DNA from 3 places in the Bradyrhizobium sp. BEA-2-5 genome. Region 1 is predicted to be linked to each of the others. Evidence: predicted binding sites of a transcription regulator. Region 1 holds the regulator's gene; each other region holds the start of a gene.
The links. The regulator LexA, encoded in region 1, represses DNA repair genes until DNA is damaged. The targets are predictions, from matches to a motif close to TGTTCNNNNTGTGTTCNG.
Positions count from the first base shown of each region.

Region 2: a site for LexA is predicted at 1,229-1,246, ahead of RX327_RS00915 (YifB family Mg chelatase-like AAA ATPase). Genes of this name have one in related genera too.
Region 3: a site for LexA is predicted at 3,025-3,042, ahead of RX327_RS03915 (ATP-dependent Clp protease adaptor ClpS). Genes of this name have one in related genera too.

Region 1 covers NZ_CP136629.1:4,570,593-4,580,467, reverse strand. The annotation lists gene RX327_RS21405 (ComEC/Rec2 family competence protein) at 1-938, shown strand, start outside; gene RX327_RS21400 (hypothetical protein) at 935-1,159, opposite strand; gene RX327_RS21395 (hypothetical protein) at 1,305-1,733, opposite strand; gene lexA (transcriptional repressor LexA) at 1,990-2,691, opposite strand; gene glp (gephyrin-like molybdotransferase Glp) at 2,934-4,145, opposite strand; gene RX327_RS21380 (HAD family hydrolase) at 4,165-4,797, opposite strand; partial or broken gene RX327_RS21375 (IS481 family transposase) at 5,118-6,083, shown strand; gene RX327_RS21370 (hypothetical protein) at 6,425-6,580, opposite strand; gene glyA (serine hydroxymethyltransferase) at 6,661-7,932, opposite strand; ZMP/ZTP riboswitch at 7,969-8,054, opposite strand; gene RX327_RS21360 (YybH family protein) at 8,332-8,778, opposite strand; gene RX327_RS21355 (winged helix-turn-helix transcriptional regulator) at 8,880-9,572, opposite strand; gene RX327_RS21350 (response regulator transcription factor) at 9,783-9,875, opposite strand, start outside.
Region 2 covers NZ_CP136629.1:197,876-207,750, forward strand. The annotation lists partial or broken gene RX327_RS00910 (TonB-dependent siderophore receptor) at 1-574, opposite strand, end outside; gene RX327_RS00915 (YifB family Mg chelatase-like AAA ATPase) at 1,298-2,836, shown strand; gene RX327_RS00920 (hypothetical protein) at 2,968-3,489, shown strand; gene RX327_RS00925 (PAS domain-containing hybrid sensor histidine kinase/response regulator) at 3,593-5,842, shown strand; gene coaA (type I pantothenate kinase) at 6,010-6,966, opposite strand; gene RX327_RS00935 (phosphoribosyl-ATP diphosphatase) at 7,002-7,325, opposite strand; gene hisF (imidazole glycerol phosphate synthase subunit HisF) at 7,476-8,249, opposite strand; gene hisA (1-(5-phosphoribosyl)-5-[(5-phosphoribosylamino)methylideneamino]imidazole-4-carboxamide isomerase) at 8,259-8,987, opposite strand; gene hisH (imidazole glycerol phosphate synthase subunit HisH) at 8,984-9,634, opposite strand; gene RX327_RS00955 (DUF2628 domain-containing protein) at 9,631-9,875, opposite strand, start outside.
Region 3 covers NZ_CP136629.1:851,750-861,624, forward strand. The annotation lists gene RX327_RS03910 (tetratricopeptide repeat protein) at 1-1,257, shown strand, start outside; gene RX327_RS03915 (ATP-dependent Clp protease adaptor ClpS) at 1,265-2,995, opposite strand; gene RX327_RS03920 (mechanosensitive ion channel domain-containing protein) at 3,311-5,656, shown strand; gene RX327_RS03925 (LLM class flavin-dependent oxidoreductase) at 6,004-7,104, shown strand; gene RX327_RS03930 (flavin reductase family protein) at 7,261-7,815, shown strand; gene RX327_RS03935 (hypothetical protein) at 8,023-8,499, opposite strand; gene RX327_RS03940 (SDR family oxidoreductase) at 8,942-9,697, shown strand; gene RX327_RS03945 (hypothetical protein) at 9,707-9,875, opposite strand, start outside.

The DNA.
Region 1 (9,875 bases):
TGTTCCTGGCCTCGTTGATCGCGGGGCTTGCGACCACGCCCTATGCCGCGTTCCATTTCCATCGCGTGACGCCCTACGGGCTGCTCGCCAACCTCGCGGCGATGCCTGTCGTCTCGGCGGTCGTGATGCCGGCCGGCCTGCTCGGGCTCGTCGCCATGCCGTTCGGCTTCGACGGACTGTTCTGGGCGATCATGGGTCTTGGCATCGACTGGATGATCCTGGTGACGCAATGGGTCGCCGCACTTCCGGGCGCGGTCGGCCGCATGGCGGCGTTCGGCATCGGGCCGCTGATCGCGGCGAGTGCCGGCATCATCCTGCTCGGGCTGCTGCGCACGCCGCTGCGCTGGTCAGGCGCGGTGCTGCTGCTGGTGGCCTCGGTCTGGGCGCTCAGGGTGCCGCAGCCGGACGTGCTGGTGTCGGGCGACGGCCGCAACGTCGCGGTGCGCGGCGGTGACGGACGGCTACATCTGATACACAGCGCCAAGGATGCGTTCCTGGTCAGGGAGTGGCTGGCGGCGGACGCCGACGCGCGCACCGCCACCGATGCGTCGCTCGGCGAGGGCGTCTCCTGCGATGCCGGCGGCTGCGTGACCCAGGGACCCGGCGGCGCCTTCGTCGCGCTGGCGACCCGGCCGGAGGCGCTGGCGGACGACTGCGAGCGCGCAGCCCTGATCGTGACGGCGCGGCCGGCGCCGCAGGGCTGCGCGGCATCGGTGATCGATGCCGAGCGGCTGCGCCGCCACGGCGCGCTGGTGCTGCGACGGATCAGGGACGGCTACGCCGTCGATGCAGTCAAGCCCGGCGGGATCGACCGGCCGTGGTCGCCAGCGGTTCCCGGCGACGGCGAGAGCGAGACGACGCTGCGCGCGCCCGCCGCCGCGCCGCGGCCTGCGGTGGATGCGACGCCGGCCGAGACCGATCTGCAGGGCGATGATTAGCTGTGGTCTGGCGAGGGGGCGCTCGGCAGCTCGAACAGGCCGAGATGATATTCGTCGGAGTCGGGGGCGTCAGGCTTCTTGACGAGAGTAAAGGAAGCCTCGGGAAATTGCTCCCAGACTTTCAGGTCGTCGGCCGTTACCGTCAGCCAACCGAACCGGAACAGGTAGCGGCCCGGTTGCGTGACGCGTCCAGCCTTTTGCCATGTGACCTTATCGACCACCGCGCACGTCCTCCGTGCCCGATGATGCGCCAAGGCGCCGGCCGACGCAAATCTCCTTCTGCGCCCCGGAAGCGGGAGTCCGGGGTCGCCCGAAATTGCTTAGGTCATCCGCCGCCGAACAGCTCATTCCGCGGCGAAGATGCGCTCAACCCAAAAACAGCGTTGCGAATGCGGAGGGCCGCCGCTCCGCAACCTTCGGCTTCTGCTCGACCGGCGGATGCAGTGCCGGCAATTGCAGCACGCTGACGCGCTGTCCCTCGACCAGCTGGGTCACCAGCACATGGCTGCCGTCGGGGAATTCGACCGCGTCATGATGCCGATCGGGCACGTCGGGCTCGACTTCGTTGAACACGCCGACGCGATAGTTCAGCGTCTTGGTCCAGATCCAGCGGCTGTCGTAGCGAACGTTCTCGGCGAAAGCGAGCTCGGTGCCCGGCAGCATGCAGACCGCGACAGTGGGATCGTTCTCCGAAGCAAAGCCGCGGGTCGACGTGCCGCGGAACGTCGTCGTGATCAGCGTCTCTCCGACAATGGCGGGGCGCGATGCCACGGCGTGCAGACTATAGTCACACATCGGATGGCTCCTCATTTCGAGGTAGCGACCCGTGCCTCTCCTTGAGGCATTAGGGCCTCTACCAGAGTGGACGATAGCGAACGAGCGTCTGCTCGTTTCTGGGCGATTGTACGACTGGTCCGAGATCGCTCCGATCACAAACACGCGACGCTGCGCGAGAGGTATCGGAGCGCATCGGGCAGGCCGTACGCTACACTATCATGCAAGGAACGATCCGACGTGTTGCTCGTTCCCGGCCGCCGCAAGTATTTGCAATTCAGTACTTGCGGTAAAGCCCGATCAGCTTGCCCTGAATCTTCACGCGGTTCGGCGGAAGAATGCGAACCTCATAGGCGGCATTGGCGGGCTCGAGCGCGATAGAGGCCCCGCGGCGGCGGAAGCGCTTGAGCGTGGCTTCCTCGTCGTCGATCAGCGCCACCACGATGTCGCCGGTGTCGGCGCTCTCGTTGCGCTGGATCAGCGCCATGTCGCCGTCGAGGATGCCGGCCTCGACCATCGAATCGCCGCGCACTTCGAGCGCGTAGTGCTCGCCCGAGCCGAGCATGTCGGGCGGCACGCTGATGGTGTGGCTGCGGGTCTGCAGCGCCTCGATCGGCGTGCCGGCCGCGATGCGGCCCATCACGGGCACCGCGACGGGACGCTTGCCGTCGTCCTCGGCAATCGGCGGCGTGCTGGCGCGCCGGCCGAGAGTGCCCTCGATGACGCTCGGCGTGAAGCCGCGGCGACTGCCGGCGGCGGCCTGCAGCTCGGGCAGCTTGATCACCTCGATGGCGCGGGCGCGGTTGGGCAGGCGGCGGATGAAGCCGCGCTCCTCGAGCGCAGTGATCAGGCGGTGGATGCCTGACTTCGAGCGCAGGTCGAGCGCATCCTTCATCTCGTCGAAGGACGGCGGCACGCCGCTTTCCTTCAGACGTTCGCTGATGAATCGCAGAAGCTCGTATTGTTTGCGCGTCAACATCTCGACCAAAATCCCCCGGTTGATGTCGTTCAATTCCGAGACTCTTCTGGTGGGGCCTGCAGGCCGGGCCTGACCTCAGGAGCGTGTGCTCAATGCACCTGCTTCCACGCGGCTTCCCGATTGTAGACACCAGTACTCGAAACAAATCATGAACGGACACTATATGTTCGATATGTGTTCCGCAACTGCTTAATTTACGGTGAACGTGTCGGGCAACGCACAATCGGCGGGGCTCGAAAACCCTATTCGGGCAGTGTCAGGATCTCGCATTCGCTGCCTTTGACGGCAGCCGCCGCAAACGGCGGACGCACGAGAAGTGCCCGTGCCGCAGCGAGATTCCCGAGCAGCGACGAGTCCTGCTGCGTCACCGGGGTTGCGATCAGCGTGCCGTCCTCGCGCGCTTCGAGGCGCGCACGCAGATAGTCCTCGCGCTGGTCGTTGGCACCGAGATCGCGGCCCAGCACGGCGCGCTCGCGGCGATGATGAATCACTGAACGGCCCGACAGGGCGCGAATCAAAGGCACCATGAACAGGAAGGCGCACACGTAGGACGACACGGGATTGCCGGGCAGGCCGATCACGCGCATTGCGCCGAGCCGTCCGTGCATCATCGGCTTGCCGGGCCGAATCGCGATCTTCCAGAACGCCATCGAGATGCCTTCGTCCTTGAGCGCCTGCTGGACCAGATCGTGGTCGCCGACCGAGGCACCACCCGTCGTGATCAGGATGTCGGCGCCGGCCTCGCGTGCCCGGCGGATGCCGGCCGTGGTCGCCTCCACCGTGTCGGCGGCAACGCCGAGGTCGACGGTCTCGGCGCCTTCGGCGCGCGCCAGCGCCCGCAGCGCGTAGCCGTTGGAATAGACGATCTGGCCGGGACCGGGCAGCGAGCCCGGCATCACCAGCTCGTCGCCGGTCGCCAGCACCGCGACCTTCGGGCGGCGGCGCACCGCCAGTTCCGGATAGTTCATGGCGGCCGCCAGCGACAGCGCGCGGTCGGACAAGCGGCTGCCGCCGGCGAGCAGCACCTCGCCCTCACGGAAGTCGACCCCGGCCGGGCGGATGTGCCGCCCGACGCTGGCGGCCTCCGAGATCGTGATGTGGTCGCCGTCGACGGCGGTGTCTTCCTGGATGATCACGGCGTCGGCACCGCTCGGGATCACGCCACCGGTGAAGATCCGCACCGCCTCGCCGGCGCCGACCGTCCGCTCGAACGGCCGGCCGGCGGCGACTTCGCCGATCACCTTGAGCCGGGCCTTTAGATCGGCCGCATCGGCGGCGCGCACGGCATAGCCGTCCATCGCCGACATGGCCTGCGGTGGCTGCGTGCGCCGCGCCGCGACGTCGCGCGCAAGCACGCGATGGTAGGCCTCATCGAGCGCGACCATCTCCTCCGGCAGCGGTTCGGCGCCGGCGAGGACGGCGGACAGGGCATCGGCAACCGGCATCAGGGCCACGCTCAGAGCTCCTCAATTCCTAATGTTCAATACCAAGTGCGGTCAAAGCCCTCGCCACGTCATCCGTCGATGTCACGTGGATAGCATGAAGGCCACGCGCCCGTGCACCTTCGATATTGGCGGCCAGGTCGTCGAAAAACAGGATCCGCGACGCCGGCACGCCGATGGCTTTTACCACATGATCATAGGCCTCGGCGTCGGGTTTACGAAAGCCGATGCTCGACGACAGGAAGACGTTGCGGAAATGGCTGAGCAGCTCGGCATGGGTGACCGAGAAATGCGCGACATGGGCCGGATTGGTGTTGGAGAAGGCGTAAAGCGGCATCCGTTTGGCGGCCGCCGCGAGCAGCGGGGCGATGCCCCGCATCTCGCCGGTGAAGATCGCATTCCAGCCTTCGAGGAACTGGGCGTCCGTGATGTTGATGCCGAGCGTCAGGCGCAGATTCTCGAAGAATGCCGCGTCGTCGATCCGGCCGATCTCGTGATGCTTGAAGCTGTCGTCGACGACAAAGCGCGTAGCGAGCTCGGCGGGCGCGCAGCCGGCATGCTGCGCCCAGCGCGCCATCACCTTTTCAAAGTTGATGTCGAGCACGACGCGGCCGATATCGAACAGCAGCACGTCGACGGAGTTGGGAGTGAATTGCGCGGTCATTGCGTGAAACCGTGTACGAGAATTGCGGGCGGGCGGCAATCTCCTCGATTTGTGCGGCAGGTGTGCGACGGGCGTTAAGCGCGCCGTCGTCCCTGCACGCGCGGGTGTCATCACCCGCACGCAAGCGGGCGATCCAGTATTCCAGTGACGGTTGTGATTGAGCCGAGAGGCCGCGGCGAAGTGGAAGGCGTGATTTGCTACCCTTCCAAAAGGAAGAAAGAACTCCAGCTCGCGCCATATCCACCGCCGTCGTCCCGGCCTAGGTGTTTTGTCCCAGGCTTTGATGGTGCATTCTTATCGCACGATTCGAAGGATGCGCTATGGGACAAGTTTTACACGGCTGCGCCACCACGACGGAGGCGGTCCGTCGAGCAATACAAAATAGTCAAGAGAGCCTGAGAGCGCTCGCCAAGCGCTACGGGATCAACCAGAAGACTGTCGCGAAGTGGAAGCAGCGCGACACCGTCGCTGATCTTCCGACTGGCCCAAAGGAAGCCAAGTCGACTACCCTTTCCATCGAGGAGGAGGCAGTCATCGTCGCTTTCCGACGGCATACGCTACTGCCGCTTGACGATTGCCTCTATGCGCTCCAGCCGACCATCCCGCATCTGACGCGATCATCTCTGCATCGCTGCCTCCAGCGCCACGGCATCAGCCGATTGCCGGAGGTCGAAGGCAGCAAGCCTTCGAAGAAAAAGTTCAAGGCTTATCCGATCGGCTATTTCCACATCGACATCGCTGAGCTCCAGACCGCTGAAGGCAAGCTCTACCTCTACGTCGCGATCGATCGCACCAGTAAATTCGCCTTCGTGCAATTGGTCAGCAAGACGGGAAGGACCTCCGCCGCGGCCTTCCTCAAAGCTCTAATCGCGGCTGTCCCCTACAAGATCCACACGGTTCTCACCGACAATGGGATCCAGTTCACCTTCCCGCCGCGCTACGCAGACGGCCCGACGGCAAGATACGTGACGCATATGTTTGATATGCGCTGCCAAGAGAATGGCATCGAGCATCGGCTGACTAAGATCAAGCATCCCTGAACCAATGGCCAGGTCGAGCGCATGAACCGCACGATCAAGGAAGCGACCGTCCAACGCTGCCATTACGATCGACACGATCAGCTCGAAGCTCACCTTGCCGACTTCATCAACGCCTACAACTACGCTCGGCGGTTGAAGACCCTGAAGGGCCTCACACCTTACGAATACATCTGCAAATGCTGGACTTCCCAGCCAGAGCGATTCAAACTCAACCCGCTCCAGAAAATGCCGGGACTAAACACCTAGTGCGCAATTGCGCACGGGGGCCGGGACCAATAACCACCGCATTGGATCAGGAACAGGATCGTGGCCCCAGCGTCGCGCAACAATTGAGATTTGGGGTAATGGGTCCCGGCCTTCGCCGGGACGACGGCGAGTGTGTTGTCGCTTGTGCGTCAAACATCCGCATTCTCGCGACATGATTTGTCCGAGCTTTGCTCTTCGTTGCATCCTCTATTTTTGCTGTGGAGGCTTGCCACGTCGGGGCACGCGCGCAAGTTTTCAAGCCACCAAGCGACTTGATGCCTGGATGCCCGCCGGCGGCTTGATGCCTGCCGGCGGCTTGGTGCCTGCCGGGGGCGTAGCTCTCACATCCTGGACAGCGCCAGGCCGAGGTAACCGATCAGCGCACCGGTGCTGAGAATGATGACGACGAGCGCCTGTTCCGAGCGTGCTTGCAAGGTTTTCCGGGTCACGGCGTTGGACGCTCCGTCTTCGAGATCATGCGGTCCAACGAACAGCATCGATTTCCGTTCCGGTCCTTCCCCCGGGGAACCTTCACGACCTGCCGAGTGACGCGACGAACGGAACGCGGGTCGGCCGCCTATGAGGGCGGCGCGATCCCCGGAACGGGGAAAGCGCGGCACATCTCGACGCTGTTCGACCTCAATCGCTTGACGACCGATGCATCTCCCTTCGACCGGAGGGACTCCGCAATGAGTTCGGCGATCAGGCGCATTTCGGGCTCGCCCATGCCGCGCGTGGTCGCCGCCGGCGTTCCGAGGCGAACGCCGCTCGGCTTGAGCGGCGGACGCGGATCGTCGGGAATGATCTGCTTGTTTGCGGTGATCCCGACGGCGTCGAGGATGTTCTCGGCCGCGCTGCCGTCCACGCCGACGCTGGCCACGGTATCCACGACCATCATGTGATTGTCGGTTCCGCCGGTGATCAACGTCATGCCGCGTTCCATCAACGCTTCGGCCAGGACCTTCGCGTTGCGCATGACCAGCCTTGCATAGGCGTGAAAATCGGACGTCGAAGCCTTCTTCAGCGTGACCGCGGTTCCGGCCACAACGTTCATGTGCGGACCTCCCTGCAATCCCGGGAATACCGACGCGTCGATCTTGCCGGCGAACTCCCGGCGACAAAGAACGATGCCGCCACGCGGCCCGCGAAGCGTCTTGTGCGATGTCGTCGTCATCACGTCGAAACCCGCATCGAGCGGATTACGCAAGGCGTTGCCGGCGATCAGGCCGCCGTAATGGCTGACGTCGGCCATGGTCAGTGCACCCACCTCATCGGCGATGCTCTTGAAGGACGCATAATCCAGATCGCGCGGATAAGAGCTGTAGCCGCACAGCACCAGCTTCGGGCGGACGTTCCGGGCCATGGCGCGGAGCTCATCGAAATCGATGGCGCCGCCGTTTGACGGCTGCGTCTTGTAGCGGGCGAAGTTGAAGAGCCGCCCCATATGCGACACCGGTGCGCCATGGGTGAGATGGCCGCCGTGTGACAGGTCCATCGCCAAGATCGTATCGCCGGGCTGCAGCAGGCCGAGATACACGGCCTGGTTCATTGGCGATCCGGACAGAGGCTGAACGTTGGCATGCTCGGCGCGGAACAGCGCGCAAGCGCGCTGTCGGGCAAGGTTCTCTATCTGGTCGGTAAATTCCTGGCCGCCGTAATAGCGGCGTCCCGGATAGCCCTCGGAATACTTGTTGGTGAACACCGATCCCAGTAGCTCGAGAACCTCGGGATAGGTGTAGTTCTCCGACGGAATCAGCTCGACGCCGTCTTGCTGGCGGCGCTCTTCGCCCTCGAGCGCAAGGGCAACTTCCAAATCGTTGAGATGGAGTTCATTGCGGAATGACGGCATGGTCCGGGCTCCCCAAGACGCTGGATCATCAGCTGAACGGGTTGCCCAGGCGAACGGCGTTGGAACCCTTCGCGCTTCACCGTGGTCAATTCCACGTAAGCTCGCCAGTCGCGCGAGGGGCGAATGAGCCTGCGAAGCTCATCGCGAGCAGAAGGCTATCCAATCCCCGGCGGGCTCGCAAGGGTTGATCGCGGGCCCAGCGTTGGGCGAGATCGAACATCTGGCGACAGCCACGGCAATGGCGACCAAACCGAGGGACGTCCGGCTTACCCAATGAACCGATGTCCCGATGATCAATGCCGTCTTCGGCTGAGGGCCAATAAGGTGCATGACCATCCGTCACTTGCGGCCCGTCAGGCTTGCGGGGTGGCTGACCGTGTGGCTGTGGCACCCGCGAATTTATTCCTTGACGAAGATATGAGACTTTATCTTCCACTGCCCGTCGGGTTGGCGTTCAAGCAGTCTCACGGTGCTGCCAGAAATTGGCGCCGCCTTCTCATTTACTACTAGCGTGGCCGTGAAATGCGAGGTGGTGTAGGCGTAGTTTCCCATGGGCAACACATCGAGCAGCTCAACCTTGTGATCTCTGACGCTTCTTCCCCGCCCGGCAAAGAAATTACGGATTGCCAAAGGGCCGGTGACTGGCTGCGCACCAGGCGGCATCAATCTGGCGTCAGCGGCATACAACGGTAACAGGGCATCGAAGTCTGCGTTGTTGATGGCGGCATCCCATTTGGCAGCCGCCGAGGAAAATTCGTCGGCAGGTGGGGCTGCCCCTGCGGGACTGACGCAAGTACAAGTAAAGATCAACAACAGGGTGCATGAAAGAAGAGAAGGGCGGCTCATCTTTGCCTCCTTTAGCTGAGATGCTTAGCGCGGGAGCGCATTCGCAAACGCTATAGCCGAGGCAAGCAGAACCACTAGTCCAGAAAGTGGACTGGATATCCTCAACTGGCTGAGACTCGATCTGCGGCCGCCGGCGCCTCATCGGCATATTTGCTGCGTGGGAACCAAGTCCGCATGCTGTTCACAAGATGCCTGGGACCGTCGATCTCGATTTTGCCGAGCTCACGCGCCCGTAGCAGCGGCATCTCGTCTACGAAAATCTGCACGAGCGTCAGCAGACTCGCATAGAGGCTGATATCGACCTCGAAGCCGGGGTCATCCCAGCAAAGATCGGCTTCCTCCTTCTTCACAACAAACCACCAGCGCTTCGGCCGAGCGTCCGCAATCTCGATGTACAGAACGAAGTCGCATGGAATGTGCCTTAGATCGAACGAACGGCGCATATTCCACATGAGCCGGCCCGCGTGAAGTTCGTTGGGTGTGAGCTGGCTGCGAGCCCATTTGTGGCCCCAATAGCCCATTGCATCGATAATTGGCCTGGCTTCCCTGGCTGCCTGGGTTGGATGGTACTCCCAATGCCCGTTATCGCCTGATCTGCGTGAGATTAGCCCGGCTTCTTCTAGCGTTTGCAGGCGCTTGGAGAGGAGGGTCGGCGACATCTGCGGGATGCCGCGGCGAAGCTGGTTGAAGTGGTGGGACCCCAGCAACAGTTCGCGGAGCAGGAGCGGGGTCCACCGCTCCGTGAGAATTTCCGCAGCTTTGGCTACGGGGCAAAATGATCCATAGCCTTTCATGACGAGAACTTTAGCATCACGAGGGCCACCAAGGTAGTCCAGGTTCTGGACTATGTCCCAGACGAGCCAGCATCGAGGCTGTCCTGGACGTCTGTTACGCGATTTTCTCTAGACTCGGCCATTCGACGATGCCGGCTCGATGTTCGGTTTGCCCGAAGGCAGATGCGGCTCGATTTGCCAGTACGCGGCCTGGCTGGTGCCACCGCGGGCTCAGCGTTCGCCGAGATCGATCTGCGTGAGGATGCCTTGCCGCAGCGCCAGGCGGACCAGCTCGATGTCGGAGCCGACGCCGAGCTTGTCCTT
Region 2 (9,875 bases), 4.0 Mb from region 1:
CGATGAAGACGCGATTGTCCTTGCTGAAGTCGACCTGGGTCTCGCCGTCGCGAACCACGCCGGTCAGGCGCCATAGCACGGTCCCCTCCTTGTTGGCGGGGCCGCCCATATCAAACTGGCCCTGATAGCGGTTGAAGCTGCCGCCGGAAATCGAGACTTCGCCGAATTGCTGCGCAGTCGGCAGCTTGGTCACATAGTTGAGGATGCCGCCGGTGCCGCTGCCGCCATACATCGCGGAGGACGGCCCCTTGAGCACCTCGATGCGCTCGGCACCATAGGGATCGAGGCCGTTGAAATGCACGTAGTTGCTGGACGGAATCCGCAGGCCGTCGACGTAGAGGCCCGGCATGGTCATGTCGAAGCCGCGGATCTGGAGGCCGCCGAATCGGGTGTCCGAGCCGCCATTGACGTCGCCGCTCACGCCGGCGGTGTAGCGCAGTGCCGCGCCCACCGATTCCGCACCCTGGTTCCTGATCTGGTCCGTCGTGACGACCGAGATCGATTGCGGGATTTCGATCAGCGGCGTGTCGGTCTTGGTCGCCGAGCCCGAACGCATGGCAACGAACCCAACCACCGGACCGCCGGCTCGCTCACCGGCGCCGGCACCGGAACGTGCCGCCGCTGGCGGCGTCGCCTGCTGGGATCGAGCCACACGATTGGCGCGGCTCGCGCGTGCGGTCACCGGACGACGAACCGGTTTTGCATTCGCAGTGATCGAGCGCTGCTGAGGCGCGTCCACGCTCACCGGCGGCAGTTCCGATTGCGCGTCGGCGCGTTCGGTCGTGACACCTGCGGCAAGGACGGCAGCGGTACACAGACCGATCGTTCGCAGCGCTGGATGTTGACGGGTGGAATGCGAAGCAAGTCGATCGATCACGCGAAGGCGCCCCTGATGTCAGCCTGGATGGATTTGTGATCCGGCTCTACAGCGCGGGGCTCGCGAGTACAGACCTCGGCAGTTGGAATAGATCGAGACTGCGCGCGCGATCAGTGTGCGATCACTGAAACAGCAAGCAAATCGACGACACGCTGCGACAATAAGCGCGCGATGCCCGTCGTGCTGGAATGATTCTTGAAAATGATTCCTGCAGTTGTCGACGACGCGAGTTGTGTTCGATCGCGCGAGGCGCGCGTCATCGCGAGCGACGCCTGACGCTTCCGCGCCGGCCGGAAGCGAATGCGCCGCGCGGTGAATTGGCACCGGGCGACCAGCCCTCGGCGCCGCGAACGTTCTTGTAATGTTCTTGCACTTGCCGCCCGGTTCCGCTACCTTCGATTGCGGAAGAATAGGGGCAGCATGGTTCAGCGGGTTTCCACCGTCGCCTTTGAGGGGATCGAGGCCCGCGCGGTCGACGTGCAGGTGCAGGTCGCCCCTGGCCTGCCGGCCTTCGCCATCGTCGGCCTGCCGGACAAGGCGGTGTCGGAGGCGCGCGAGCGGGTGCGCTCGGCGCTGATCGCCTCGGGGCTGGCGCTGCCGGCGCGGCGGATCATCGTCAATCTGGCACCGGCCGACCTGCCGAAGGAAGGCAGCCATTACGACCTGCCGATCGCGCTCGGGCTGATGGCGGCGATCGGCGCGATCCCGCCCGATGCGCTGACCGGCTTCACCGTTCTCGGCGAGCTCGGCCTCGACGGCTCGATTGCGCCGGTGGCCGGTGTCTTGCCAGCCGCGATCGGCGCCAATGCGCGCGAGGAAGGCTTGATCTGCCCGGCGGCCTGCGGCTCCGAAGCGGCCTGGGCGAGCCCGGACATCCAGATCATCGCGGCGAGTTCGCTGATCCAGATCGCCAACCATTTCAAGGGCACCCAGGTGCTGTCGCGGCCCTCGCCGAAGGTGCACGAGGCGCCCGCCTCCACGCTCGACCTGCGCGACATCAAGGGCCAGGAAAGCGCCAAGCGCGCGCTGGAGATCGCGGCCGCCGGCGGTCATCATCTGTTGATGATCGGCGCGCCCGGCGCCGGCAAATCGATGCTGGCGGCGCGCCTGCCCTCGATCCTGCCGCCACTGTCGCCGGGCGAGCTGCTCGAGGTCTCGATGATCGCCTCCGTCGCCGGCGAGATCGAAGGCGGCGCGCTGACGGCGCGGCGCCCGTTCCGCGCGCCGCATCATTCCGCCAGCATGGCCGCGCTCACCGGCGGCGGCATGCGCGCCAAGCCCGGCGAGATCTCGCTGGCGCATCAGGGCGTGCTGTTCCTCGACGAGCTGCCGGAGTTCGATCCGCGCGTGCTGGATTCGCTGCGCCAACCGCTGGAGAACGGCGAAGTCGCGGTGTCGCGGGCCAATCACCGCGTCACCTACCCTGCCCGCTTCATGCTGGTCGCGGCGATGAATCCCTGCCGCTGCGGCAATGCGTTCGAGCCCGGCTATGCCTGCAAGCGCGCACCTGTCGACCGCTGCACCGCCGACTACCAGATGCGCATCTCCGGTCCCCTCATGGACCGCATCGATCTGCGCATCGAGGTGCCGGCCGTGACCGCGGCGGACCTGATCCTGCCCCCGGCGGCGGAGGGATCGGCCGAGGTCGCCGCACGCGTGGCGGCGGCGCGCGACATCCAGCTCGCGCGCTATGCGGATGCCGGCCTGCCAAAGGTCCGCACCAATGCCGAGGCGCCGAGCTCGCTGCTCGAGACCATCGCGCAGCCCGACGCGCATGGGCAGAAGCTGCTGCGCGAGGCCGCCGACAACATGCACCTCACCGCGCGCGGCTATCACCGCGTGCTGCGGGTGGCGCGCACGCTGGCGGACCTCGACAACGCGGACAAGATCGGCCGGCTGCATCTGGCCGAAGCGCTGTCCTACCGTGCATTGGCCGACGATGTGCGCCGCGCCGCGTGATCCGAAGCGCAGCCCCGTCCCGATTCGTGCCGCAATGCCCCGCGTCAACGCGGCGGTAACGAGTTTTGTTTACGCTCCGCAAACCATAAGCACCGCGATCGGCGGCAAGCTTGGGTCGAGCGAGTTGTGTCATGTTGCGTTTGAAGATTTTGACCTCGGTGGTCCCCCTTGCCGTGGCCGCGGTCCTTGCCCGCGTCGAATTCCTGCCGGGCCCCCGGCCCTGCATCGAGGTGGGCGGCGCCACGATGCAGATCGCATCGGTCCCCTGGCTGGCGCAACTTCACGTCAGCTTCACTGACGACCCCGGCCAAGCCACCGTCCGGGTCCAGATCGCCGACAGCGCCGACGCCGCCGACTTCACCGTGATCGACGACATCGACGATGCCGAGGCCGGCGCCTGCGAGAGCAGCGCGGCGGCGCAGCTGATCGGGATTTCCAGCGATGCCTCGGCAACCGGCTCCGTCATCTATCTGACGCATGATGACGGTCCGTCCGACTACCGTGTCTTCGTGCAGTCGAAGACGTTCTCTGTGCGCGATGCCGCGGCCCTGATCGTCAGCGCCCGGGGCGGACACCGCCGCCTTGAAGCCGCATCGCCCGCACCTGACACGCGCGTCCCGAACCGGGTCATGGCGGAATTAACCCCCCGCTAACCTTGTTCTGAGGGCAGCGCGAAATGGCCACCAACTTCAAGCACTTTGCAAGCTGGCCGACGCATCGTCAGCGCCAGATCAAGCTGTCTCAGGGTCACCATTGATGGGGCGTTTCTTCCGGATCAAGTTGCGCCTTCGCCGCTTCCTCCGGCGCCATTCCTGGGTCGCGACGATCGTCCGCTCGTTCACGATCTTCTCCGTCGCGTTCGGCAGCGCCTTCGGGTTCATTTCGGGCGCGCTCTCGCAACAGAGCGGCTACGATCCCAATGCATTCGCGATTGGGGTCAGCTTCCTGTTCGCGCTCGCCTGCCTCTGGATCGTGACGCTCGGCATCCGCCTGCGGCTGATGCGCAAGCGGCTGCGCACCATCGCCATGCACAATGAAGCGATGGCCGACCGCAACTGGGAACTGCAGGAGGCCGAGCAGCGCGCCTCTACCCTGTTCGAGGCGCAGGACGATCTGATCGTGCTGCGCGACCTCGACGGGCTCATCACCTATGCCAACGATGCCTATTGCGAGCTGGCGCAGAGGCCCCGCAGCGAATTGATCGGCAGCACCGCCACGCTGAAGGTGCTCGAGCAAGGCGACACCGCGCTCGAATCCAACGGCACGCGGGTCTACGACCAGAAGATCGAGGGACCGCTCGGGCCACGCTGGATCGCCTGGCGTGAGGGCCTCGTGCGCAACGATGCCGGCGCGCCCGCGGAGATGCAGAGCGTGGGTCGCGACGTCACCGACCGCACCGAGACCGAACGCGCGCTGTCCGATGCCCGCGACCAGGCCGATGCCGCCAACCGCGCCAAGTCGCGCTTCCTGGCGATGGCTTCGCACGAGATCCGCACCCCGCTCAACGGCATCATCGGCATGGGCGGATTGCTGATGGATACGCAGCTGACGCCGGAGCAGGCGACCTATGCCAGGGCGGTGAAGACCTCGGGCGAAGCTTTGATGGCGCTGATCGAGGAATTGCTGGACTATTCCAAGATCGAGGCCGGCAAGCTCGACCTCGATCAACGTCCCTTCGCGCTCTCGACCCTGGTCGAGGAGATCACCGAGCTGCTCGCGCCGCGCGCGCAGGCGAAGGCGCTTGAGATCGCCGCCTATGTCGACGAGCGCCTGCCGCTTGAGGTGGTCGGCGACGCCGCGCGGCTGCGCCAGGTGCTGCTCAACCTCGCCGGCAACGCCATCAAGTTCACCGCGGGCGGCGGCGTTGCGCTGATCGTCGAGCCCGGCATCTGGCCGAACGAGATCAGCTTCCTGGTCCGCGATACCGGCATCGGCATCGCCGCCGAAGCCCAGCAGCGCATCTTCCGCGAGTTCGAGCAGGCCGACCAGCGCGTTGCCCGCACCTATGGCGGCACCGGGCTCGGCCTTGCCATCAGCGAACGCATCGTCAAGCGCATGGGCGGCCGGATCACGCTCACGAGCGAGCCGGGCAGGGGCTCGACCTTCGAGGTGTCGATCCCGCTCGTCGCCGCCGATACCGGCGAGGCCAGCGGCTTCGCCGCGCCCGACTTGACGGGACAGTCGATCATGCTGGTGGCGCCGCACAGCATCGAGGTCTCGCTGATCTCGCGGCGGTTGCAGCGCTGGGGCGCGCGGACCTGCATCGTGTCGGATGCCAACGTCGCCGAGGCGCTGCTGCCGGAGCGGAGCTGGCACGCGGCCCTGATCGACCACACGCTCGGCACCCCGGCGATGGAGGCATTTGCCGACGCCGCCCGGCTCCATGCAACCCATCGCATCGTGATGTTCACGCCGGCGACGCGGCAGGACCTTTCGGCTTCCGAGTCAGCCATGTTCACCGGCTACCTGGTGAAGCCATTGCGCGCGTCGTCGCTCGCCGCGCGCCTGACCGCATCGCCGGAAATCGCGGCGCCGAGCCTCGCGATCGAGGCGGCCGCCGGGTCCGCACCCACTGCGCCCGCATCCGCGTTGCCGGACAAGGGGCTGTCGATCCTCGTCGCCGAAGACAACGAGATCAACGCATTGTTGATGCGCTCGCTGCTGACCAAGCTCGGCCATAACGTGGTCATCACCACCAACGGCGAGCAGGCAATGGAATCCTGGCTGTCGGCGACCTCAGCCGGCACGCCCTACGATCTCGTGCTGATGGACATCCAGATGCCGCAGCTCGACGGCATCGAGACCACCAAGCAGATCCGCGCCCATGAAGCCGCGCAATCCGTCCGCCGGACTCCGATCCTGGCGCTTACCGCCAACACGCTGGTGGAGGATCGCCACGCCTGCTTCGAGGCGGGCATGAACGGATTTCTGATCAAGCCGCTCGACCGGGAGAAGCTGGACGAGGCGCTGGCCGGGCTGGCCGCATCGCGGCACATTGCGGCGTAGCAGCCACTAACCCCGCGTCGTCCCGGCGAAGGCCGGGACCCATAACCAAGAATGCCAATTGGTGAGCGACCGTCTCGCCGCGTGCCTTTTGCAGGGGCCGCAGAGTATGGGTCCCGGCCTACGCCGGGACGACGCCGTTGATGTGGTCAGCTTTGGCGGATCAAACCTTACAGCCGGCGCAGCGCGACCGACTGCACCGTGTGATCGGCGCCCTTCTTCAGGATCAGCGTCGCCCGGGGACGGGTCGGCAGGATGTTGTCCTCGAGATTGGCGAGGTTGGTGCGTTCCCAGATCGCGATCGCGGTCGCGGTGGCTTCCTCGTCCGACAGCAGCGCGTAGCGGTTGAAGTAGGATTTTGGATTGGTGAATGCGGTGTCGCGCAGCGCCAGGAAGCGCTTGATGTACCATTGCCGCAGTGCCGCCTCGTCGGCGTCGATATAGACCGAGAAATCGAAGAAGTCGGAGACGACAGGCACCGCCTTGCCGTCACGCGGCAGCTTGCCGGTTTGCAGCACGTTGACGCCCTCGACGATCAGGATGTCGGGCTGGTCGATCTCGGCCCACTGGTTCGGCACGATGTCGTAGGTCAGATGCGAATAGATCGGCGCGCGCACGTGGCGGCGGCCGGCCTTGATGTCGGAGAGGAAGCTGAGCAGCAGGGGCAGATCGTAGCTCTCCGGAAAACCCTTCTTCTGCATCATGCCGTGCCGCTCGAGCACCGCGTTGGGATAGAGGAATCCGTCGGTGGTGATCAGCTCGACCTTCGGCCGCGGCGACCAGCGCGCCAGCAGGGCCTGAAGAACGCGTGCCGTGGTGGATTTCCCGACCGCAACCGAGCCTGCGACGCCGATGATGTAGGGGACCTTGCGATCCCTGATGTTGAGGAACTGGCGCTCTGCGTAATACAGGCGCTGCATGGCGTCGACATAGATCGACAACAGGCGCGACAGCGGAAGATAAATGTCCTCGACTTCCTGGAGATCAAGGCGGTCGTGCAGTGAGCGCAGCCGGTCGAATTCACCCGGCTCCAGCGTCATCGGCGTATCGTCGCGCAGATGCGACCATTGCTGGCGCGTGAAGATGCGGTAGGGGTTGTACTGTTGATCTGGTGCCCGGATGTCCATGAGGCCGCCCCTCTCGATGCGCTCGATCATTTGCGCTAGTCGCGCTTGCGCGACGCCTTCTCTTCCAGTCCCGACATCGAGGTGCGCTTCTCCAGCGCGGCCTCGACATCCTCCAGCCTCACGCCGCGGGATTTCAACAGAACCAGCAGGTGAAACACGAGATCGGCACTTTCCGCGATGAGGTGATCGCGGTCATTCTCGACCGCGGCGATCACGGTCTCGACCGCTTCCTCGCCCAATTTCTTGGCGCAATGCTCCGCGCCCTTGTCGAGCAGCTTGCGGGTGTAGGACGCCTCACCGCCCGTTGCAGCGCGGGCATCGATGGTGGCGGCCAGATCGTGGACCGTGAAACGCGACATCAACTCAACTCAAGCATGCACAGCGGCACCGCACGGGTGCCATCCCTTAGGTGGGGACTTAGCATTTTTGTGACAAGGAGTCCTCAACCACTCCGTTTGAGCGTGGTCTTTTCGGAAAACCGGTTTCCACTTTTCCGGACCACGCTCACGCTAGGGATCGAGCCGCATCGGCAGGCCGGCGCGCGCCATGTGCTCCTTGGCTTCGCGGATGGTGAATTCCCCGAAATGGAAGATCGAGGCGGCCAGCACGGCCGTGGCGTGCCCGTCGCGGATACCGTCGACGAGATGGTCGAGATTGCCGACGCCGCCCGAGGCGATCACGGGAACGGGAATACTGTCGGCGATCGCACGGGTCAGCGGAATGTCGAACCCCTGCCTGGTGCCGTCCCGATCCATCGAGGTGAGCAGGATTTCACCGGCCCCGAGCGAGACCACTTCCTGGGCGTATTCGATGGCATCGATGCCGGTCGAGTTGCGCCCGCCATGGGTAAAAATCTCCCAGCGGTCGCCGCCGGGACGCTTGACGCGCTTGGCGTCGATCGCGACCACCACGCACTGCTCGCCGAATTTCTCGGCGGCTTCCTTGACGAACTCGCGCCGCGCCACGGCGGCGCTGTTGATCGAGACCTTGTCGGCACCGGCGCGCAGCAGCGTCTTGATGTCGTTGACCTCACGCACGCCGCCGCCGACGGTCACGGGCATGAAGCAGGCTTCCGCCGTGCGCCGGACAACGTCCAGCATGATGCCGCGGTTCTCATGGGTCGCGGTGATGTCGAGGAAGGTGAGCTCGTCGGCGCCGGCGGCGTCATAGGCGATCGCGGCTTCGACGGGATCGCCGGCATCGCGCAGATCGACGAAGTTGACGCCCTTGACGACGCGGCCGTCCTTGACGTCGAGGCAGGGGATCACGCGCACTTTGAACATGATCTCCTCCTACGCGCCGCGGATCAGCTGAAGGGCAGCGGCCGGATCGAGCCGTCCGTCATAGAGCGCGCGGCCGACGATCGCACCGGCGAGCTTTTTGGCGCGCGGCGTCAGCATCGCCTTGACGTCCTCGATCGAGGCGAGACCGCCGGAGGCGATTACGGGAATGGAGATGGCCTCGGCGAGCGCGATGGTCGCGTCGAGATTCAATCCCTTGAGCAAGCCGTCGCGCGCGATGTCGGTGAAGATGATGGCGGCGACGCCGGCATCCTCGAAACGCCGCGCGATCTCGAGCACCGTGACCTGCGAGGTCTCGGCCCAGCCTTCGACCGCGACCTTGCCGTCACGGGCATCGAGGCCCACGGCGACGCGGCCGGGAAACTTCTTCGCCGCGGACTTCACCAGTTCAGGGTCGCGCACCGCGGCGGTGCCGATGATGACGCGGGTGATGCCCTTGTCGAGCCAGGCTTCGACGGTCTTGAGATCGCGAATACCGCCGCCGAGCTGCACCGGGATCTTGATCGTCTTCAGCATCGCCTCGACGGCCTGCGCGTTCACGGGCTTGCCGGCGAAGGCGCCGTCGAGGTCGACGACGTGGAGATATTCGAAGCCCTGATCGGCAAAGCTCTGCGCCTGCGCGGCCGGATTGAGGTTGAACACGGTCGCGCGCGCCATGTCGCCTTGCTCGAGGCGCACGCACTGGCCGTTCTTGAGGTCGATCGCGGGAAAGAGAATCACGGCTTCCATTTCAAGAAATTGGCGATCAAAGCGAGCCCGAAACGCTGGCTCTTCTCGGGGTGGAATTGCGTACCGATTGCGGTGTCCTTCGCCACGATCGCGGTGACGGGCCCGCCGTAATCGGCGCGCGCGAGCACGTCCGCCTCGCTGGCGGGGTTGAGGTGATAGGAGTGCACGAAATAAGCGTGCTGGCCCTTCGGGCCGAGCGGCAGCTTGTTCAGCACCGGATGCTCCCTGAGCACCTCGAGCGTATTCCAGCCCATGTGCGGGATCTTCAGGCTTTCATCGCGTGGCGTGATCTTCTCGACGTCACCGCCGATCCAGTTCAGGCCTTCGGTGATGACATGTTCCTTGCCGCGGCTCGCCATCAGCTGCATGCCGACGCAGATGCCGAAAAAGGGCCGCGCCTTGACCCGCACCGCCTCGGTGATCGCCTCGACCATGCCGTTGACGGCATCAAGGCCGCGCCGGCAATCGGCGAAGGCGCCGACGCCCGGCAGCACGATGCAATCGGCGCGATACACTGCGTCGGGATCGCGCGTCACCTTGATGGCTTGCGGATCCTCCATGCTGCGTGCGGCGCGCTCAAAGGCCTTGGCCGCCGAATGCAGATTGCCGGAGCCGTAATCGATGATTGCAACGGTCATCGCGATCCTCCTGGCTCTGGAAACAATCCGATGATGCCGCCCTGCGGCATCGGCGCGGGTTTTGAGAACGACTGACCCGGAACGTCGCGGGTCGGTGGCGGTCCACCGCGGTCGACGGACCGCTGGTCGTTGACGGCGCCGCGATGCCGCGCGGTCCAGCGCGCGAAGAAACGGCGCTCTGCGGCCTCCACATCGTCACCCACGACGATGTCGATCTGGCGCCATCTGCGCCGCGACAGCG
Region 3 (9,875 bases), 3.7 Mb from region 1:
TGCCTGTTCGAGCTCGGACAGGTCGACGACGCCATCGCCTGCGCCGAGCTCGCGCTGGCGATGAAGCCGGACTACGCCGCCGCGCACACCAATCTCGGGATCATCTTCGAGGCGCAGAACCTGGTCGAGGCCGCGGTCGCCGCGCATCGGCGCGCCATCGAGCTCGAGCCGCTCTATGCCAAGGGCCACGCCAACCTCGCGGTCGCGCTGCGCAATGCCGGCGAGATCGATGCGGCGCTGGTGGCCTCGCGCCGGGCGATTGCGCTCGATCCCGAGCAGCCGCTGGCGCACTACAATCACGCGCATTTCCTGCTGATGAACGGCGAGTTCGAGGAGGGCTTTGAGGAGTATCGGTGGCGCCGCAAGACCAAGATGCTCAGCGACGGCGATCCCGTGTTCGACGAGCCGGAATGGCAGGGCGAGCCGCTTGCCGGACGCACGCTGCTGCTGTTTGCCGAATATGGACTCGGCGACGCCATCAATTTCGTCCGCTACGTGCCGATGCTGGCGGGCAGAGGCGGCCGGATCATTCTGCAGGTGCAGCCGGCGCTGGTCGCGCTGCTGCGGCCGATGCTGCCCGATGTCGCGGTGTTCGCGCGCGGCGAGCCGCTGCCGCCGTTCGATCTGCAACTGCCGCTGCTGAGCTTGCCGCGGATCTTCCGCACCACCGTCGAGACCATTCCCGCAGCGACATCTTATCTGCGGGCAGATGCCGGCAAGCTCGCGCGCTGGCGCGAGGCGCTCGCCGGCGTGACCGCGCTGAAGGTCGGCGTGGTCTGGGCCGGCAATCCCAGGCACAACGGCGACCGCCAGCGCTCGCTGCCGGCGGACGCCGTGCTGCCGCGGCTGGTCACATCAGGCGTGCAGATCTACAGCCTGCAGAAGGAGCCGCGGCCGGACGATGATCCGGTGCTGCGGGGCCTCGGCGCAGGTATCATCGACCTCGCGCCGACGCTCGGCGATTTCGCCGACACCGCGGCAGCCTGCTGCGCGCTCGATCTCGTCATCGCCGTCGACACCTCGGTGGCGCATCTCGCCGGCGCGCTTGGCCGCCCGGTCTGGATGTTGTGTCCCTATGCGCTCGACTGGCGCTGGCTGCGCGACCGCTCCGACACGCCGTGGTATCCGACCATGCGACTGTTCCGCCAGGACAAGCCGCAGGCCTGGGACCGCGTGCTCGCGCGCGTGTCGGAAGAGCTTGCCCGCGTTGTTGCTGGCGAGCGGGAGTTGCTGCTGCCGGCTGCTCTTGCGGGTTGATCGGCGATCACCCGGCACTCATCCCCTGCGCGCCGCCGAGCAGCTTGGCGTTGAGCCGGCCGCCGTCGAACAGCATTTCGTTCACCGCGCCGTCGACGTCGGAGGAGGTGACCTCGCGGCCACCGTCCCTGACGATGCTGGCCTGGGCGAGACGGCGCATCAGCTCCTTGATGAAGGCTGCGCTGACGCCTTCGGTGCGTCGCACGGCGTCGTCGATGACGGGCTGCTCCAGCGGCAGGCCCTTGCCGTAGAGCCGGATCAGCTTGCCGCGCCCGGTCTCGTCGGGCAGCGGCACCTCGATCGCCTGGTCGATGCGGCCGGGCCGGCCGGCCAGCGCGCTCTCCAACTCTTCGGGACGGTTGGAGGTCAGCACGAACAGGATGTCGCAATCCTCCTTCAGGCCGTCCATCTCGTTGAGCAGCTTGTTGAGCAGTGATTCCTCGCACGGTCCGCCCATGTCCTCGCGGTCGCGTGCGATCAGATCGACGTCCTCGATCACGACCATGGTGGGCTGCAGCAGCCGCGCGAGGTTCATATAGGCGCCGAGCAGCCCGACCTGCTCGGCGGTGATGATCAGCGTGGTGTGATCCGGCAGGTTGGTGGCGAGATAGCGAATGGTGTGGGTCTTGCCGGTGCCGGGCGGGCCGTAGAGCAGGATGCCCTTGCGGGTCGACTGGCCGAGCTCGCGCAGCAGATCGCGGCTTTCGACAAAGCCGAGCACGTTGCGATCGAGCAGCCGCAGCGTCCGGTCCGGCAGGATCACGTCATCGCGAGCGACCGTCGGCAGGCGATGCACGGTCAAGCCACGCGAACGTCCGCGATAATTGGCGCCATCCTCCAGTGACAGGATCTTGCCGCGATAGGATCGCGCCGCATGTACGGCGGCTTCTAGTTCGGCGAAAGTGCGCTGCACGAAAGCATTGCCGGTCGCCCCGGCGGGCAACGCAAGCTCGATTCGCAGCGACGGCTCGTGATTATATTCGCGATGGAACGTCAGCAGCACGGCGTAGCGCAGTTCGCCGGTTCGGCACAGCCATAGTCCATTGGCGAGGCATTTCACCGGCTCGGCCTCGCCGATATCGACGTCGCGATATTGCGGCGGCGCGATCGCCGGTGCATTCCGGCCAGCCTTCATCAGCGCCGCGAAGTCCAGCGTCTCGTAGCGATATTCTTCATGGATGCCGAAGAAGTGGATCGGATCGGTGAACAGCTTGTCGATCGCGACCTGAACGTCGGCGCGCATGTGGCCCGGAAACTGTCGCGCCCGTGTCACGATCAGGTTGCGTGGCACGCCGGCGAAATGCCAGTCGAGCGCAACGTAAGCGGACCGAAACGTCTCGCCCGGCAATTCTTCCGAGCTGCGGCGTGCAGCGAGCAGGCAGTCGCTGCACAGCGACGCAGTCGTACCGGAGATCAGAATCTCCATCACGGCCCTCGGGGCTTCGCAGAGATCGCACGGGCGGCTGGCGTCGGCGGACTCGGTGGTGATCATCAACGGCTGGCCGTTGGAGCGGATCAGCCACTTCGCCGAGTTGAAGATTGCCCGTGCCACCGGTCCCGGATAGGGACCGCACGGAATGGCGCCCTTGGCCTCGATCAAGGCAGCGGAGGCGATGGCTTCCTGCTCGGATTTCCCGAACACCGTACACAACAAATTCTGCACGAATTCCAGCGGGGTCTCATCGTCGTCGTGAATGAAGAGCCGCACCGGACCGTCGTCACTAAACACGTCGTGCATGAAACCCTCGAAACGCAATTGGGAACAAAAAGAACAAAATAAGAACATCACGGTGGCTCCCGCGCGTCAAGCGAAAGATTCTGCCGCTTCATCCCTGACGTGTAGCGGGCCGATCGGCCGGGAACGCGCACTGGAAGTGTAAACGCGGCTCAACGCCTGTGACGATTGTGTTGCGGCAAATGCCAAGAGATGGCCGTCACAGCGGCAAACTTCCGACACACCATCGGGGCGAAAAGGAGTATCCGACATGGCGCGAGCGCGAGAGCAGATTCCTCCCAAGGGTTTGCGGTCGCGCAGTTATTTTATGAGGCCCTCGTGTCGCACAAACTTCGCCTTGCGCTGCTTCTCGTCTTCACTTTGTTCGTCTCTCCCGCGCTTGCGCAGCCGGCCGCCAAGCCGGCGCCGCCGCAACCCGCTACCGGCGACGCGCTGACGCCTGAGCAGGCGAAACGTGCGCTCGACACGCTGCAGGACGACAAGAAGCGCGGCGAGATCATCAACACCCTGCGCGCCATCGCCAATGCCTCGCCGCAGGCGGCGGCGCAGCCGGCGCCTGCGCCCGAGCAGCATTCGCCGATCCCGCTCACCGCCGACAGCCTCGGCGCACAGCTGTTGCTGATGGTGTCGGAACAGGTCGGCGAGATGTCGCGCGAGGTCACCGACGTGGCGCGGACGCTCACGCACTTCCCGGCGTTCTATTACTGGATCATGCGGACCGCGAACGATCCCGCGGCCTACAACCTCCTGATCGAGATCGCCTGGAAGCTGGCGCTGGTGTTCGGCTGCGCGCTCGCCGCCGAATGGGTGGTGTTCCGCCTGATCAAGCGGCCGGTCGCGTTCCTGGAAGCGCGGCTGCCGCAGACCGCGCGCGTGCCGGTGCAGACGCTCGCCAGCGTCGATCCGCCGTCGTCGGTTGCCGACGTCACGCCGGCGCCCGAGTTGCAGCGGCGCCGGCTCAGCCTGGCGCGGGCCTGGCAGTCGCTGGTCCGGCTGCCCTTCGTGCTCGGCCGCCTGCTGCTCGAATTGCTGCCGGTTGTCGTGTTCGGCGGCATCGCCACCGCGCTGCTCGGCACCGAGATCGGCGATCAGTCGACCACGCGGCTCGTGATCCTTGCCGTCGTCAACGCCTATGTGTTCTCGCGCGTCCTGATCTGCGCGGTGCGCGCGCTGGCGGGGCCATTCGGCCTGTTCCCGGTGCGCGCCGAGACGGCCGCCTATATCGAGATCTGGGCGCGCCGCATCGTCGGCGTCGGCGTCTCCGGCATCGCCTTTGCCAATGTGGCGCTGCTGCTCGGCCTGCACCGCGCAGGTTACGCCGCGCTGCTGCGCATGGTGATGCTGGTCGTGCATCTGTTCGTTGTCGTCATCATCCTGCAGTGCCGCCGGCAGGTCGCCGACGTCATCCGCGCCCCGGCCGATCGCATCGGGTTTGCGGCGCGGGCGCGCAACCGGCTCGCGGCGCTCTGGCATGTGCTGGCCATCGCGCTCGATCTCGCGCTGTGGGCGGTTTGGGCGCTCAACATCCGCAACGGCTATTCGCTGCTGCTGCAATATTTCGTCGGCACCATCGCGGTGCTCTTGGTCACCCGCCTCGTCACCATGGTGGTGCTGAGCCTGATCGATCGCGGCTTCCGCATCAGCCCGGAGCTGATCCAGCGCTTTCCGGGCCTCGAGACCCGTGCCAACCGCTATCTGCCGCTGCTGCGCAGGATCGTGTCCGGCGTGATCGCCTTCATCGGCTTCGTCGCCGTGCTCGAAGTCTGGGGCGTCGACGCCATCGTCTGGTTCTATGGCGGCCAGATCGGCAGCAGGCTGATCTCCGCCGTGGTGACGATCGGCCTTGCCGTGCTGGCCGCGGCCGTGATCTGGGAAGTCGCCAATGCGCTGATGGACCGGCAGATCGACACCCTGTCGCGCGAGGGCCATTATGCCCGCGCCGCGCGTTTGCGCACCTTCCAGCCGATGCTGCGCACGGCGCTGCTCTGCCTGATCGCCACGGTGGTCGGCCTCACGGCGCTCAGCGAGATCGGCGTCAATGTGGCGCCGCTGCTCGCGGGTGCCGGTATCGTCGGCATCGCGATCGGCTTCGGTTCGCAAAAGCTGGTGCAGGATCTCATCACCGGCCTGTTCCTGCTGCTGGAAAACACGGTCCAGGTCGGTGACAATGTCAGCGTCTCCGGGCTCTCGGGCGTGGTCGAGAACGTCTCGATCCGCACCATTCGCCTGCGCGCCGGCGACGGCGCAGTCCATATCGTGCCCTTCAGCGCGGTCACGACCATCACCAATGCCAGCCGCGGCGCCGGCAACGCCTCCGTCAGCGTCAACATCGCCTACAGGGAGGACACCGACCGTGCCGGCCAGATCCTCAAGGACATCGTCGACGAGATGCGCCAGGAGACGGCGTATCGCGCACTGATTCGCAGCGACCTCGAACTGTGGGGCGTCGACAAGGTCGACGGTGCGATGGTGTCGATCGTCGGCCAGATCCGCTGCACCGAGGCCGGGCGCTGGCCGGTCCAGCGCGAATTCAACCGGCGCATGAAGCTGCGCTTCCAGGAGGAGGGCATCGAGATCGCCTCGATGGGCCAGACCATCCTGATGCAGCTTCCTCCACCCTCCGAGCCCGACACCAACGCCCAGCCGCGCCGCGCGGCGGGGTAATCTGTGCGCTTCACCTCGCCCCGCTTGCGGGGAGAGGTCGAATTCGAGCAAAGCTCGAGTTCGGGTGAGGGGATTCTCCGCGAGAGTATCTGCTTCCGTGTGTGCGGAGGCCGCCCGAGTAAACAGCGGGAATGCTTGCCGGCGCGTCTCACCGTTGCGACACGTCTCGCGACGATGAGACGTCGTCAGCCTTCTCGCACCCGCCGATCGGCCGCAGCCGGCCGAAATTCGGCCGTTCCCACCCATCCCTGCGACTTCCTCCGCTGGCACAGCGCTTGCTGATCGTCATGCAATGCGCGGCAAGACGCATTGCATGACCGAACCCAACGCGAAGGAAGGAAACGCACATGGAGCTTGGCTATTTCACCATGCCCTCTCACCCGCCGGAGTGCGGATTGAAGGAGGGCCACGACTGGGACCTGAAGACGCTGCGCTGGCTCGACGAGCTCGGCTATCAGGAAGCCTGGATCGGCGAGCATCACACCGCGCCCTGGGAACCCAATCCCACGCCGGACCTGCTGATCGCGCAGGCGCTGATGCAGACCAAAAAACTTCGCATCGGACCGGGCGGCTTCCTGCTGCCCTATCATCATCCCGCCGAGCTCGCGAACCGCGTTGCGATGCTCGACCATCTCTCCGAGGGCCGGCTCAATTTCGGCGTCGCCGCATCCGGCCTGCCGAGCGACTGGGCGATGTTCAACGTCGACGGCATGAGCGGGCAGAACCGCGACATGACCCGCGAGGCGCTGGAGATCATCCTGAAGATGTGGAGCGATCCCGCGCCCTGGACCTACAAAGGCAAGTTCTGGACGGTCTCCAAGCCGGACACGATGTTCGATTTCCTCAAGCCGCACATCAAGCCGCTGCAGGCGCCGCATCCGCCGATCGGCGTCGCTGGCCTGTCGAAGAACTCGGACACGCTGAAGCTTGCGGGCGAGCGCGGCTTCATCCCGATGAGCCTCAACCTCAACCCGGCCTATGTCGGCAGCCACTGGGACTCGGTCGAGATCGGGGCCGCCAAGACCGGGCGCAAGCCGAACCGGCAGGACTGGCGGCTGGTGCGCGAGGTGTTCGTTGCCGACACCGATGAAGAGGCATGGAAGCTCTCGACCGGCGACATGATGGGCCGGATGATGGGTGAGTACTTCCTGCCGCTGCTCGGCCATTTCGGCTTCAAGGACTATCTGAAGCACGCGCCCGACGTGCCCGACAGCGACGTCACGGTCGAGTATTGCGCCAAGCGGAACTGGATCGTCGGCTCGCCCGCGACGGTCGCCGAGAAGATCGAGAAGATCTACGACGAGGTCGGCGGCTTCGGCGTGCTCTGCGTGTTCGGCTTCGACTACAAGCACAAGCCGGAAGCCTGGCACCACTCGCTCTCGCTGCTCAAGAACGAGGTGATGCCGCGCCTCAAGCATCTCGGCGCCGAGTTCGAGAAGGCTGCATGACAGCTGCGCGGGGTGCGGGGCTTGCCTCGCACCCCGCCTCGCATATCTTGAACGGAGTGTTTTTTACCTAAGCATGATCCGGACCCGGAGGGCCGCGTTGGCGCAAAGTGCGAAGCGGCTTTTCGAGCAGGATCATGCTCAAACAGGGTTTGCGGCATGACGGTCGACGCACAGAGTTTCAAGCAGGCGATGCGCCAATGCGCCGGTGCCGTCGCTTTGGTGACGGTGGGCGCCGTGCACGGCAAGCGCACGGGCCTGACGGTGACCTCGGCCTGCTCGCTATCGGACACGCCACCCTCGCTGATCGTCTGCGTCAACCGCAACGCCAGCGCGCATCAGCGCATCCGCGAGGAGCGCCATTTCGTCATCAACTTCCTGAACGAGGACCACGCGCTGCTGGCACTGACTTTCTCCGGACAGAAGGGCGTCAACGGCGACGACCGTTTTGCGTTTGGACGCTGGACCACCGGCGCCACCGGCGCGCCGGTGCTGATGGACGCGGTCGCCGCGTTCGACTGCGTGCTGGCGCAGGAATTCGAGACCAGGACGCATTCGATCTTCGTGGGCGAGGTCCAGCACGTCCGCGCCGCGACCACGGTCGACCCGCTGATCTATCTGCGCTCTGGCTTCCAGAGCGTGCGCAACATCCACGATCCGGTCGAGCTCGGCGACCTAGATGCGCGCCGCGTCAGCTGGAACGAATTTTCCTGAAGCGTGCGGACATCTGCAAGGCGAACGGGTCCAGGCGCCCGATCTTCTCTCGATCGTTTGAGGGCTGTCGGGCTGCGTCGCCTTGGAGGCGCAATGCTGACGACCCGTCTTGCGCCGCGCTTGATGGCTTTGGCCCGGCCATGCGGGCCGGGCCAACGCCATGCGAGGCGTAGCTGTCCTTGCTGTGATCCTGCGGACGCTGCGCTGCTATGACCCCGGCGTTCTCACGACCAGTTTGATGTTCAGAAGATTGACCCCCTTGAACGGGTTCGGCGCGCTTTCGATCGTTCCTGTGCCCGTCGCATTCGCATAGGCGCCCGTGCCCGAGAGGATCGTATATTCGCCGTTTGACTTTCCGTCTTTGACCGCGCCGGTGTAGCGCGCCGTGATCGCGCCTTCTTCGAACGTGTAGGTGCTGTAACCGTAATAGGAGCCCGAGCCCTTCAGCATGTCTCCTGAATGGACGAACTCCTTCACCCCGATATGGCCATCACTGAAGACGGCGACACCAAAGAACTTGCCGGAAACGACCGTCTGCCCTTCGACGTTTGCTGCCTCGATGACCTTGACGTCGACAGGCTTGGTGACGAGCTTGAACTCGAGCACTTTCTCACCCGCTACGGCGGTCGACGCCGCAACGACGATTGCCACGCTGGAAACGAAAAAGGTGATAAAATTCCGCATAGACTCCTCCTGCGTTTGCTGAAATCAAATCAAGGAGTGCACAGCGGGCTATACGTCATGCCCAGCATTTGCGTTGCAGCACGAAAGAGAGCCCGCGGTGATATCCCGGCAGCGGCCGAAGCTTTCGGTACCCCAGCACGCTGGCTGGAACGCACGCATTAGTCTACGCGACGGTAGAAGGTTCAGCAAGCGTAGTCCGCCAGCGCATCAGACGACAGGTTCCGCGACATCAGAAAAGCCGTGGCGTGCTATAGTGTAGTTGCGTGCGAGCGATCGACCGAGGAGGTAGCGCCACTCACCAATCTTTCTCTTCGCTGCCGTGGTCGGCCGCGCGCGCGGCAACCATCGAAGTTACTGCGGATCGACGTACCCATGACGATTGCTGCGGGAAAATCCGGCAAGCACGTCTCAAGAAACCTCGTCACCGACAAGGAGTCTCACCATGAAGATTGTTGTGATCGGCGGTACCGGACTGATCGGCTCAAAGACCGTTGCCATCCTGCGCCAGCGCGGCCATGACGTCGTCGCGGCCTCGCCGAAGAACGGCATCAATGCGATCACCGGCGAGGGGCTGAAAGAGGCGCTGGCCGGCGCGGCGGTCGTGATCGACCTCGCCAATTCGCCGTCGTTCGAGAACAAGGCGGTGATGGAGTTCTTCGAGACCTCCGGCCGCAACCTGCTGGCGGCGGAGAAGCCGGCCGGCGTCAAGCACCATGTCGCGCTGTCGATCGTCGGCACCGACCGCACGCCCGAGAACGGCTACTTCCGCGCCAAGGTCGCACAGGAGAAGCTGATCGAAGCGTCCGGGATTGCCTACACCATCATCCGCGCGACGCAGTTCATGGAATTCGTCGGCGCGATCGCCGATGCGGGCGTGGTTGGCAACACCATCAGGCTCTCGCCCGGCCTGTTCCAGCCGATCGCGGCGGAGGACGTGTCCGCGCTCGTCGCCGATATCGCGCTCGAGCCGCCGCGCAACGGCATCGTCGAGATCGCAGGTCCGGACCGCGCGCCGTTCAACGAGATCGTGGCGCGCTACCTGAAGGCAAAAGGCGACCCGCGCGAGGTGGTGAAAGACCCTGAGGCGCTTTATTGGGGCGGCCGGGTCGAGCAGCACTCGCTGGTGCCGCTCGGCGAGGCGCGCCTCGGCGGCATCGATCTGAACGAATGGTTGCGCCGCGCGCGGCCGGCCGCCTGACGGTATCAGCTATTTGAGCCACACCAGTAGCGGAACGGGCGCGCGTCCTTCGCAGGACAGCGTGCCCTCGTAATTGCGCGTCTTGCGGGCGCTGTAGGTGCAGGGCGCGCCGTCCAGCACAAGCTCGGCCGTGACCTGCGAATCCGCGCCCGTGATTTGCAGCCTGATTTCTCCGGCG